Regions from separate parts of the Vibrio sp. STUT-A11 genome, predicted to be linked through region 4. Evidence: predicted binding sites of a transcription regulator. Region 4 holds the regulator's gene; each other region holds the start of a gene.
What was found. Region 4 encodes CRP, which controls carbon source genes, mostly activating them, when cyclic AMP is high. Its sites were predicted from a motif close to TGTGANNNNNNTCACA; they were not measured.
Positions count from the first base shown of each region.

Region 1: rppH (RNA pyrophosphohydrolase) is a predicted target of CRP. The motif match lies at 1,727-1,742, and genes of this name have one in related genera.
Region 2: OO774_RS03205 (NupC/NupG family nucleoside CNT transporter) is a predicted target of CRP. The motif match lies at 2,114-2,129, and genes of this name have one in related genera.
Region 3: recB (exodeoxyribonuclease V subunit beta) is a predicted target of CRP. The motif match lies at 1,940-1,955, and genes of this name have one in related genera.

Region 1 covers NZ_AP026763.1:2,825,504-2,828,699, reverse strand. The annotation lists gene OO774_RS13245 (NADP(H)-dependent aldo-keto reductase) at 1-114, opposite strand, end outside; gene OO774_RS13240 (DUF6482 family protein) at 268-579, shown strand; gene mutH (DNA mismatch repair endonuclease MutH) at 597-1,277, opposite strand; gene rppH (RNA pyrophosphohydrolase) at 1,895-2,416, shown strand; gene ptsP (phosphoenolpyruvate--protein phosphotransferase) at 2,419-3,196, shown strand, end outside.
Region 2 covers NZ_AP026763.1:676,397-679,592, reverse strand. The annotation lists gene deoC (deoxyribose-phosphate aldolase) at 1-134, opposite strand, end outside; gene OO774_RS03205 (NupC/NupG family nucleoside CNT transporter) at 686-1,969, opposite strand; gene OO774_RS03200 (TatD family hydrolase) at 2,174-2,947, opposite strand; gene OO774_RS03195 (DUF5363 domain-containing protein) at 2,934-3,131, opposite strand.
Region 3 covers NZ_AP026763.1:734,275-737,470, reverse strand. The annotation lists gene recB (exodeoxyribonuclease V subunit beta) at 1-1,833, opposite strand, end outside; gene recC (exodeoxyribonuclease V subunit gamma) at 2,149-3,196, opposite strand, start outside.
Region 4 covers NZ_AP026763.1:281,243-284,438, reverse strand. The annotation lists gene OO774_RS01360 (hydrolase) at 1-72, shown strand, start outside; gene OO774_RS01355 (YheU family protein) at 159-371, shown strand; gene OO774_RS01350 (phosphoribulokinase) at 508-1,377, shown strand; gene crp (cAMP-activated global transcriptional regulator CRP) at 1,618-2,250, shown strand; gene OO774_RS01340 (DUF1338 domain-containing protein) at 2,368-3,159, opposite strand.

The DNA of each region.
Region 1 (3,196 bases), 830 kb from region 4:
AAAGTCGAGCTGCTCAAACGCTTCTTTTTCTGTATTTTGTTCTCCGAACGTCATCGTTCCGAGACAAATCTTACTGATCTCGAGAGATGAGTGCGGTAGTTTTGTGTATTGCATTTCACTTCCTTGAGAGTTACCGACTTAATAAGTTCTTCCAATATAGGGGATTTTTAGTCCCTCTCGCAAATGATTTACGTTTAGCGGCATAGATGACTCGAAAGCTCTTCATACCGTAACTACACTTAGAACAAGTGGTAAAGGAGGTGAATCATGCAGAAGCATCAATTGGACATGTGGCTACATGGTGATCATAAAGACAGCTATAAAATGCCAAAGGTCTTTGTGATAGGTTGTTCTGATGTCTCTGACTATTTGCTAGCAGTGGAATATAAACACCAACTTGAGCCGATTAGAGACGGTGAAGATCCTATTCATTTCGGATCATTAGAATTGGTGAAAGAAGAACTGCTCAGGTTAGGGTTCGACAAAGCATATTTGAGGCTACACAATGCCTACGACGAATGCGGTAGCAATGGCGTGGCCTCATATTGTGATATTGAATTGTCGCTCATCACACACTAAGCCGTTTAGATCATTTGTCATTCAGATTGTGTATGGATGTAGTGTTTTAGCAGAATCTGCTCAGTAAACTGTGTTCTGAGATAAAATCCTCGGGGCAGGGTTTTTATTGGCTTACCATTTGAGCTGTAAGCTTCTGTTTGTGCTTTTGCATTGGCGGCTTTTGGGCGTAAATGCAGCGCTTCTCCATGTCTGGCGGAAATTTGATCAAACTGACCCAATACGATCATTTCCATCAACTCCTCCCAATCGTTACGTAAAATACGTTCTTCTTCTTCGTCGGGCGACCAAATTAAAGGGCTGCCGACTCGACGTTCTGCAAGAGGGATCTCTCGCTCGCCTTCAACGGGTACCCAAAGTACACGAGAGAGTTTGTTGCGTACGTGGCTTGTTTCCCATGTAAGACCTTGCACTCCCGTCAGAGGGGCAACACAGACGAAAGTCGTTTCTAATGGTCTGCCCGAATAACCAATCGGAATACTTTTTAACTCGATCCCCAGTTTGGAAAAGTCTTGCTGGGGTTTACTTCCAGCTGGCGCACCTAAATGCCATTCAAGTAATTGACCCACCCAGCCTTTATCCCTCTTTAAATTATCAGGAACGATCATATCAGCTTCTTCTGCGAGTTCCGCAAAACTGAGGCCTGCGATATCGTGAGCACGTTCCATGAGTTCCGATTCTGTTTGTGGTTCTGGTTTCATAATAACTGGGGTTACTTTCAAAACACACAGTTTAACAAATTCCGTAAAAAATCACTGTTTAAGATTTAATCGAGGTGGATTAAGAATGATCAATTCATAACTTATCCACAGATGGGCAGGGTATCATGGGATCCAAGCCAGGGCTGGATGAATTAACAGGGGTTTTAAGTGGTTTTTAAGCTTGATTTTATGGCTATGTCGTGAAGGTACACTTAATAAGTGTGGATAAATCGTGCATTGATGGATCTTTGACCGATCTGTTTTTGGTGAAAAGATCATCAGTTGTCTTGTGGTCGTTTAATCACTAGGGTTGGATTTTAAATTATATTAATCATGTATTTATTTACTTTTATCATTAATATTAATGAGGTCGTTTGCGATTGTTTTGAACAGGAATATTTTTTGCCCTCGAATTCTTCACAAAGTTATTCACAGAAAAGGTGAATAAATGTGGGCAATGTCTCACTCTTGTGTTGATAAAGTATTTGCTGGCTAAAAGATATCCAATGGTGGTGGAAAAGTAATAAATCTTGCTCATATCACATCAGTAAGTTTGCTAGTCATGGGGATATGTGGAAAAATCACGGTAATAAAAAATTATTCATAGAGGTTAGCCAGTGATAGATGGCGATGGTTACCGACTGAATGTTGGTATTGTGATATGTAATAACCATGGTCAGGTCTTCTGGGCTAAACGATACGGGCAACACTCATGGCAATTTCCACAAGGTGGAATTGACGAAGGTGAAACACCTGAGCAGGCTATGTTCAGGGAGTTATATGAAGAAGTCGGTTTAACGAAAAAAGACGTTAAAATCATTGCAACAAGTCGTCATTGGTTAAGATATAAACTACCAAAGCGATTGGTGCGTTGGGACTCCAAGCCTGTTTGTATCGGCCAAAAACAGAAATGGTTTCTGCTGCGATTGGAATGCGATGAATCTCGCATCAATATGCAACGCGGAAAATCCCCTGAATTTGATGGTTGGCGGTGGGTAAGTTATTGGTACCCAGTTAGGCAAGTTGTTTCTTTCAAGCGAGACGTTTACCGTCGTGCAATGAAAGAGTTTGCTTCTTTAGCCATGCCTTTTCGAGAAAGAAAAGCGAAAGGGAAAAGAAAAAAGCAACGTAGAGGATAGTCATGCTCAGCCAGCTAAGGGAAATAGTTGAAAAAGTCTCCAGGGTCGAAGATGTCCATCTGGCCTTTGATATATTGGTTAAAGAGACTTGTGCTGCCCTTCGCACAGAGTGTTGTACTATTTATCTTGCTAATGAAGAAATGCAGCGCCTTGAGTTAATGGCAACTCAAGGCCTGACTTTTGAAGGTGATAGCATCCATATCAACTTCGATGAAGGTTTGGTTGGGTTAGTAAAGCGTAGCGCTGAGCCACTAAATCTTGCTGAAGCCTCCAAACACCCCGAGTTTAAATTCTTCCCTCAACTCGGAGAACAAATCTTCCACTCGTTTCTTGCTACTCCGATTATTCATCGCAAACAAGTGCTGGGTGTTTTAGTTATTCAACAGAAAACACCACGTTTGTTCAGTGAAATGGAAGAGTCATTCCTCGTCACATTATCGGCTCAGTTAGCGGTATTGATCGCTCATGCGCAAAACCTTGGCCATTGGCAGCTCGCGTCGAAACCGACCATTTTGAAAGGGGTTCCTGCGTCTACGGGGGTGGCGATTGGTGAGTTCTGGTTTGATAACACGCAACCTAGTTTGTCCGATGTTTTTCCTGCTTCGACATTAGACAAAGAGCGTGAATATGAGCTCTTACTGGTCGCGATTGAACGAGCTTTAAATGATTTCCGACGAATGCGTAAGAAGCTGGATAGTGAAATCAATAAAGACGCATTAGCTATCTTCGATTTGTTTACTCACTTGTTGAATGATCCGATGTTGCGCGGTGATCTTAAGA
Region 2 (3,196 bases), 400 kb from region 4:
GCAGCTGTGTTGCCTACTGCTGTTTTCGCGTCATGACATAGTGAGATCACTTTTGCATCAGTGTCGTCATCATTCAGCGTAGTTAGATCCATAAGTTTTAGTGCACGTAGTGCTGCTGCTTTTAAATCGCTCATTTCTATCTCCGATCAATATTCAAAAATTTCACTACTCAGCCTTACATCGCACCTCTAACTATAATCAACGAGGAGAGATTATGTAAAAATGGCTCAGTAGTCTATTTATGAACGGACTTGGTTCCATGAAGACTCGGCATAAACAGCGAAAATTTCTTATGCCAATTGCTATCCTTGTCACCGCACAGTACCAATTTGGTCTATGGCACAACAATCTATGATTGCGGTGTCTTTAATATCATATCTCCCCAGCAAAATGCCGTTGAGATCTAATATTTCAGGGTAATTCATTTACCCATCGATTAGGTCGTATCCACCTTGTGATGTCTACATTATAGATATTCATCGCAAAACTGTAGCACCAAATAGAGCGCAAACGGTTTGTATCTCAAAATTTCCAGATTTCTATTCTCTAGTTGGCCAGCTAAGACACCTTACCTTTGACTGCACTAAAAAATTTCTAGCCCTGAAAACGAAAAAAGCCCCGCAGCAATTTCTTGCTACAGGGCGTGATTTAATATGGCGTCTATATACTAAAAACCAGTACTAAATTATAGAGCTGCAAGGCTTAAGCAGAAGCCTGCAATTGTCGCTGCCATTAGGTTAGACAACGTACCAGCTAGTACTGCTTTAACACCCATGCGAGCGATATCTGGACGACGGCTTGGCGCTAGACCACCCAGACCACCTAGTAGGATCGCGATAGAAGAAAGGTTCGCGAAACCACACAGTGCAAATGAGATGATAGCCGTAGTCTTCTCAGACATTACTTCGCCAGTTGCTGCGATTACTTGAGCGTTTTCACCGATGTAAGGCGTGAAGTTCAAGTATGCAACGAATTCGTTCACTACAATTTTCTGACCGATGAATGAACCAGCAGTTACTGCTTCAGCCCATGGAACACCGATTAGGAATGCTAGTGGAGAGAACGCGTAACCCAGGATTAGCTCAAGAGTTAGCTCAGGCATACCGAACCAACCGCCGATGCCACCTAGCATACCGTTGATAAGAGCAATCAGACCTACGAATGCGATTAGCATTGCACCTACGTTTAGTGCTAGTTGTAGACCAGAAGCCGCACCGCCTGCTGCTGCATCGATTACGTTGACAGGTTTGTCGTCACCGCCGTCCATTGCTTCTTCGATGCTTTCATGAGGCTGATCTGTCTCAGGGTGAAGAATCTTAGCGAATAGTAGACCACCAGGTGCCGCCATGAATGATGCCGCAACTAGGTACTCTAGAGGCACACCCATTGATGCGTAACCCGCTAGTACACCACCAGCAACAGAAGCCAGACCACCACACATTACCGCGAATAGCTCTGATTGAGTCATTTTAGGAACGAATGGACGAACCACAAGTGGCGCTTCAGTTTGACCTACGAAAATGTTAGCTGCTGCTGACATTGATTCTGCACGAGAAGTACCAAGTGCTTTCTGTAGTGCGCCACCAAGAATCTTGATAACCCATTGCATAACGCCAATGTAGTACAGAACTGAGATCAGAGCAGAGAAGAAGATCAGTGTAGGAAGAACACGGAACGCGAAGACGAAACCACCGCCACCGAATACTTCGAACATCTTGTCAGACACAAGACCACCGAATAGGAATGATGAACCATCGTTACCGTAGTTGATAACGTTAGATACACCACTAGAGAAACCGTTCAGTAGATCACGGCCCCAAGGTACATAAAGAACAAATGCACCTAATGCGAATTGGATAGCGAATGCACCACCCACAGTTCTTAAGTTGATAGCTTTGCGGTTAGATGAGAATGCGAATGCAATTGCAATTAGCACTACCATACCAACCAGGCTCATAAACAGGCTCATAGTTTATGACTTCCTTATAAGTTATTTATTGGCGTGTAACAAAATGGAGCTATAAAAGCGGGGCAATTATACTCATGCATCATCAATTAAAGTAATGCCGTCCTCACACTTTCCCATAAGATTCATGATTGATTCAATAATCTTTGTGATAGAACTCACAATAAAATGGCAAACGTTTTCGAACATGAACACTTTCTTTGAATTTTATTCACATATTGAGAAGGCGAAATTGCTATTTTTCCATAGTTGAGACGCAATCGATTGCTTTTCTCCTCTACGCAACTCTACGAGCATATTCAATACGTGAATGAGTTTCGCCGGATGATTTGGTTGCCCCTGATATCCAAGTATAGGCATATCTGGAGCATCTGTTTCAATTACTAAGTTTTCAAGGGCTAATTTTTGAATTGCGTCGCGAGTTTTTTGGGCTCTTGGGTAGGTGATCGTTCCCCCCACACCGATGAAAAAACCTAATCTGACCCACTCCATCGCTTGCTGATAGCTCCCGGCAAAAGCATGCACGACACCACCTTTAGGCAACTTCGCCGCTTTAACCATTTGTATCAGCCGATTGTGCGCTTTTCGGCTATGTAAAATGACCGGAAGCTCGAAATGCCTGGCAAGCTCGAATTGAGTTTCAAGAGCCTTTTCTTGCAATTGAGGATCGACGTCAATCGCAAAGTCTAATCCGCACTCTCCTATTGCAACACACTGTGACGCTTTTTGTTTGAGATAATCTTCCAGTTCAGCAAGGTGCTGCTCAAAGTGTTCTTCAAGAAAATACGGATGGAACCCGAGCGCGTAGTATAACTGGGAATATCGCTGGGCTAGGGTTTGAATGCGTGACCAGTTTGAAGGGCCGACTGACGGGATCAGGATTCTGCTAACCCCAATTTCTTGAGCCAGAGTCAGGTTGTGCTCAAAATCATCCTGAAACTCATCAAAATCAAAATGACAGTGGGTATCAAAGAGCTTCATCTTGAGACTTTTTATTGCTCTCGGTAGATTTAGGCGCTGCATTTTGCGCCTCACCGTTTGGCTCCTCACTCTGATGCACAGGATCCTGTCGATAAGGCACACAGCTGCGTTTTTGGTCAGGAGTGAGCCCCATCTCTTTACACCAATCGTCGTAGCGCTTGATTGCTTTTTTCAACCAATTCATTTTTACTCCGCTACCTCTAATCACTTATTAACTGTAATGGATATCGTCCAATCCACATCATTTCT
Region 3 (3,196 bases), 450 kb from region 4:
ATCTTGAGCAACCGAGCTGGTAAACACGCTGTCTCGGTTAGACAGATACACACTGGCAATGCCTTGATCAGCCAACGCTTGTTTAATCATTCGGCCTTCGCTACCAGTACGAACCAGTACCGCGATATCGCCAGCTTGAACGGCTTTCTCTTTTTCACCGTTCACCAGACACGCTTGCCCCAGCTGAGCCTGAGTCAAAATCGTTTGGATTTGGCTCGCGGTTGCCTCCGCCATTCGAGTCAAATACTCGCCTTTCGGCAACGGCTTATCGTCTGCTTCTTGCAACCAGTAAGTCAAAGCAGGTTGCTTTTGACCACCCATGGTCCAAATGCGTTTTTCGGCATTTGGGCTGTAGTTAACCGGCAAGAACGGAATGTCCGAATCATAGATAAACGGGCTGTCTGGCAAGGCAAATACCTGGTTCACAGCTTGTACCATATCAGCACTTGAACGCCAGTTAGTGCCTAGTGTGTAGTGAGCACTGACTTGGTTACGCGCTTTAATATAAGTGAAAATGTCTGCGCCACGGAAACCATATATCGCCTGTTTCGGGTCACCAATCATAAACAAACCGCATTCTGGGTTGTTCAGATAGATACGACTAAAAATACTGTATTGCAACGGGTCGGTATCTTGGAATTCATCAATCATCGCGACCGGATACAAAGTGCGAATTCGCTCTGCCAATAGCTCGCTTTCATCGCTATCGATAGAGGCAGAAAGTTGAGTCAGCAGGTCATCGAAAGAGAGCCACTGCTTTTGATTTTTCGCATTGGCTAACATCACGCGACAGTGTTCAATCGCATGGGCCAGCAGTGGCGCTTTTAAGCTGATTGGATTGGCAAGAAATGTTTCAATCGCTGCAAAAACAGCGTGCTGCGGCGCACTACCTTTAGGTGTTTTTTCCAGGAGAATATTTTGCGCAAACTTCTCCAGTTTGTCGGGATAATCGTAACCTGTGGTTTCGGTGGCGGCCCAAGCGTTCACCACCTCCAGCCAAGTCGGTAGCGATTTTTTGCTGTAGCTGCGTTTGTTGATGTCGGAGTCCGAAATCAGCGCTAATAAATCATCCTGACTATCACGCCATAATGCTTTCAGCTCATCTATTTTTTTCAGATTTTCCGTATGCAAATCAGCTAAATTGCCCTGCATTGCAGGTACAGAAAGGCTTAACGGTGCGCCTGTTAAGTAATTGCTGATGTCATACAACAGTGCTGATGGAGACCCCCACAACTGACGAACTTCTCCCGCCAAAGTAAACGGCAATGGGTAGAAGTTACGTCGCCAATAGTCAGCCACTACCTGAGCTTTAAGGTGGCTTTCGTCTGTCACAAACTCGTTATTAAATCGGCTACCGGATTCAAAAGCATTTTGTGTCAGCATGCGCTGGCAGAAACCATGAATGGTGTAGACCGCAGCCTCATCCATTTGACGCTCTGCCTGGAGAAGAATATCTGCCGCTTGTTTGTGATCGTCGAACTCACTAAGCAAAGGCTGGATGACTGGATCGGAGCTGTGTCCGCGAGCAAAAGCGATACGCGCATCATGGATTCTCGCCCTAATACGATCGCGCAACTCCGCTGTTGCCGCTTCGGTAAAGGTCACCACCAGAATTTGATCGACGGTAAGCGGGACGCGATGCTTGGTCTCCGCACTACCATGGCCAAGCAAAAGGCGCAGGTATAAACCCGCAATAGTGAAGGTTTTGCCCGTACCCGCTGAAGCCTCAATTAACCTCGCACCATGTAGAGGGAACGTCATCGCTTCTAGTGGCGTTGGCTGAGGTTGTTCAGTTTTATCTAACGCATGGTTAGGTAAGTCTGCACCTGACATTTGATCCATAACGCTGAATCTCTCCGGATTATCAACTGATAGAAGTGTGATCTATCGTTAAAAATTCTATTTATATGTTTAACAAGCTGGATAATTTAGAGCTTTGTGGGATCTTTCTCACGGTTATCCATCTGCCGTACCGTTAGTATGCGCCTCACGAGATAAGCCAAGCCTTTCTGGCGGCAACACTCAAATGAATTAAGCAAAAGTATCATGGTCCCTCTGACCTTGTGGCCGTACAGCGAACGCCCTACACAAAATAATGATTTTCTGGCGGCCACCCTACTCTTTTTTTTCTTTAACCCATTGTCTTAATTATTCTTTTATATCATCTGCATCTTGCACGACTAATCGAGCGCCTTGCAGAACCAACGCCGTTAACAAGCGTACTTCTGTGGCTAAGTTATCACTCCACGCAGACCAAATTCGCGCAATATAAGCGTTATTGCCCTCACCCGTGCTCATGTAGCCATCATTGAATGTATCTGCCATTTTCTTTAAAGATTTCTCTTCGTCGTCAGCCCACTGTCCACGACTAAAGCCAGCTTCAACACATGCCAAAGCGGTTTGGGGGAAATAGGGCAAAGGCTTAGTCATACCTTCGAAGAACAGACGAACCAATTCCGTAAGTAATTGCTTGGCATACGATGCATCAGCAATTTCCGGGTAGATTAAATGAACCGCACCTTCTTTGCGGTCATAGCCAATAATATGGGTTTTCTTGGCATGGCCAGAGGCTGACATGGCAAGGTGATCAATCCAAGCTGCCAGATAATCCTGCGATCGCACCCTGCCACTTCGGTAGCGAATCAATCCGGATTGGTAACACTGAGTAAGCCAGCCAGTCAGGCGAACTTTTTTCTCATCGCCTTCATTGCCTTCGAATAACGCGTCAAAGGTCAGATCGATTTCTAAATCATCTTGTGGTGCGCCAGATAAAAACGCCAGTTTGTCCACCAGCTCTTCAGCCTGAACTCGGTTGGTTTCAAACTCGATATCACCAAACGCACCGACTGGTAACTTACCTTGCGCACGTTGTTGACTCATAAAGTGCTTAAGCACATCTGTTTTCTTTTCTGGTTGCATCAACGTGGTTTCGAGCAAGGTTTCTAATAGCTCATCACGCATTTGATAGCTTTCCAGGCCACCGAGTACAAATGGCTCATCGTCTTCCATGACTGGCAATGGTGGCTCAAATACCACTTTTAATCGGCGATTAAAAAAGTACTGTACCGGTAAACGCCAGAAACGTTGCAGCTCGACTAAATCAAGCTCTAGTGGGAACGTGGCTCCCAGCAGATAATCGTCCAATGCGCGATTAAAGTCATGACGAACGTAGCCTTGAGATTGGCTACTTTGGGTT
Region 4 (3,196 bases):
GCGCTGCCATCCTATTACGAGAGTATCGCTGCTGATCATCTTTCTGCTGTATCAAAACGTAAGACACAGTAGACTTGGAGAGGTTGGCCTTTAGAACTGATTTTTTGCTGCAAAGGTCGACATATCCTACCCACTCGTCATAAAATTTTGAGGTATTGATGATCATTCCTTGGCAAGACATTGCGCCAGAAACACTGGAAAACCTGATTCGTGAATTTGTTCTGCGTGAAGGAACAGATTACGGCACGCTGGAAGTATCTCTGCAAGATAAGATCGATCAGGTGAAATCGCAGCTAGAGAAAGGCGAAGCGGTTATCGTGTATTCCGAACTGCATGAAACTGTGGATATTCAATTAAAAGCAAAGTATTAAACCATTTCCCCAAGCCCTTCACATTTTACCGTACCCCACCCGATGACAAGCCGTAGTTACGTGCTATAGTGGACTATCACTTGTGCAGTAGATGCCTGCTGCACTTAAAGGAAAGTAATTTTCGACAAGGTTTGTCATGTCAGCTAAACACCCAATTATTGCAGTTACCGGCTCATCCGGAGCCGGCACGACCACTACATCTGAAGCCTTCCGTAAGATGTTCAATATGATGAACGTCAAACCAGCTTGGGTTGAAGGTGACAGCTTCCATCGCTTTACCCGCCCGGAAATGGATATCGAAATTCGTAAAGCGCGCGAGCAAGGCAGACACATCAGCTACTTTGGTCCTCAGGCGAATGACTTTCCTGGCTTGGAAAAGTTTTTCCGCCAATATGGTGAGGAAGGCACTGGCAGCATACGCCGTTATCTACACACCTTTGATGAAGCGGTACCGTACAACCAGATGCCAGGCACTTTCACACCGTGGCAAGACCTACCAGACAACAGCGACGTACTCTTCTATGAAGGGCTGCACGGTGGCGTGGTCGATGGTGAAGTGAACGTATCACAACATGTCGATTTTCTGATTGGCATGGTACCGATTGTGAACCTGGAGTGGATCCAAAAATTCGTCCGGGATACGCGTGACCGCGGCCACTCAAGAGAGGCCGTCATGGACTCCATCGTACGCTCGATGGATGACTATCTGAATTACATTACTCCGCAGTTTTCACGTACTCATATCAACTTTCAGCGCGTGCCAACCGTGGATACATCGAACCCACTCAATGCGAAAGGCATCCCGAGTCTGGATGAAAGCTTTGTGGTCATCCGACTACGTGGGATCAAGAATGTCGACTTCCCTTACCTGTTGGCCATGATTGACGGTTCGTTTATGTCACGTCACAACACGATAGTCGTGCCGGGCGGTAAGATGAGTTTTGCAATGGAGCTGATCGTGAGGCCTATCCTACAACAACTGATAGAAACAGGAAAAATTGGCTAAAAATCTCGCTTTCGGAGTGTTTACTTTTCATACCGTGATCATGTGCACAGTTTTGCGTACAAAATAGCAACCATGGCACGATTAAAATCAAGAAATCATCCTAGAAAAAGGATACTATTTCTTACCGAAACACAAGATAGCTTGCAGCATATAAAAAGTGCTCTTATTCTAGTAAGCCTGATTCAGGCTTAGCTAAAATATGGATAGCGCAAGCGTACCCTGCAGAGGAAGTGAGATATTATGGTTCTAGGTAAACCTCAAACCGACCCGACATTAGAGTGGTTTCTTTCACACTGTCACATTCATAAGTACCCTTCAAAGAGCACGCTGATTCACGCTGGTGAAAAAGCTGAAACCTTATACTACATCGTTAAAGGTTCTGTTGCGGTTCTTATCAAAGACGAAGAAGGTAAGGAAATGATCCTTTCTTACCTAAACCAAGGTGACTTTATTGGTGAACTTGGTCTATTCGAGGAAGACCAAGAGCGTACAGCTTGGGTTCGAGCTAAATCTCCTTGTGAAGTTGCTGAGATTTCTTTCAAGAAATTCCGTCAGCTTATCCAAGTAAACCCAGACATCCTAATGCGTCTTTCTGCGCAGATGGCTCGTCGCCTTCAAGTAACCAGCCAAAAAGTGGGTGACCTAGCGTTCCTAGACGTAACTGGTCGTATCGCTCAGACGCTTCTGAACCTTGCAAAACAACCAGACGCGATGACTCACCCAGATGGCATGCAAATCAAGATCACTCGTCAAGAAATCGGTCAAATTGTTGGCTGTTCTCGTGAGACAGTTGGTCGTATCTTGAAGATGCTAGAAGAGCAGAATCTAATCTCTGCGCACGGTAAAACTATCGTCGTTTACGGTACTCGTTAATCTCTGATTCGAGTAGTGTAAAGAAAATAATAAAGCCACCAATGGCAGCATTGGTGGCTTTTTCTATTCAGGCCAGGGTTCGAGCTATGCTCTCAGGAATCGAGTTAACGACATGGATTAGCCATTCGTGCTTTCAAAAATTTTGTCTGCCGATGCTGCAACAAAGCCTGGGTAAAGCTCACCATTGTCCATTGGGTAACGCTTAGCGAATTCGTAGAATCCACCCGGAATGTTCTCAGAGCCTTCAGTAAAGTTAACCGGCACTTTATCTGCCATAGTTGAAGACTGTTCTAACAGGACTTCAGGCGAGCCTTTCACTTCGCCACCCGACTCGTTAATCACAAATCCAGCTTGGCGTAAGTGATCGTTCACTTGCTTCACTTCATCATGCTGATTCAGTTGATTTACGCTGACCGTGAAGTGGTTAGCGCCGTATCCATGAGCCGCCAGCCAGGACGCGTATTCACTCTCTTTTTCCAAAACCTGGTAATCTGCAAAACTAAGATCCCATAAGCGGCCGCCATATAAAAATGCGCTATCTGCGAGTTTATCTGTATCCACTTGTGCTGCCAGTTTAGAAACAATCGCTTGTAACTCTGGCGAACACTCTTCTACTTTGAGCTCACTGATGAACACTTTAGGCTGTTTTTGGTCTGGGTGCTCGTAGTGCTTAGCGACAAGCTTTTTGCTTTCAAATACATAGTCACCACACGCCTTGTAACCAATCGCTAAAAATGGCTTAGCCAGCGTCTCAATGCCAAGAGGCTCAACATTGAATGTGCGCAGTGCAATATGGTCGTTAATCAAAGGCTCATCTTCTTGAAGAAGTTGATGAACTTTAGCAGCAGAGGGGCAAAGACGCTGAATATAGTCTTGCCATAACGATTGGAATAACACATCAGGGGTCATAACGGCTCCTTGTTACGAGATGTAGGGTAAGAATGTT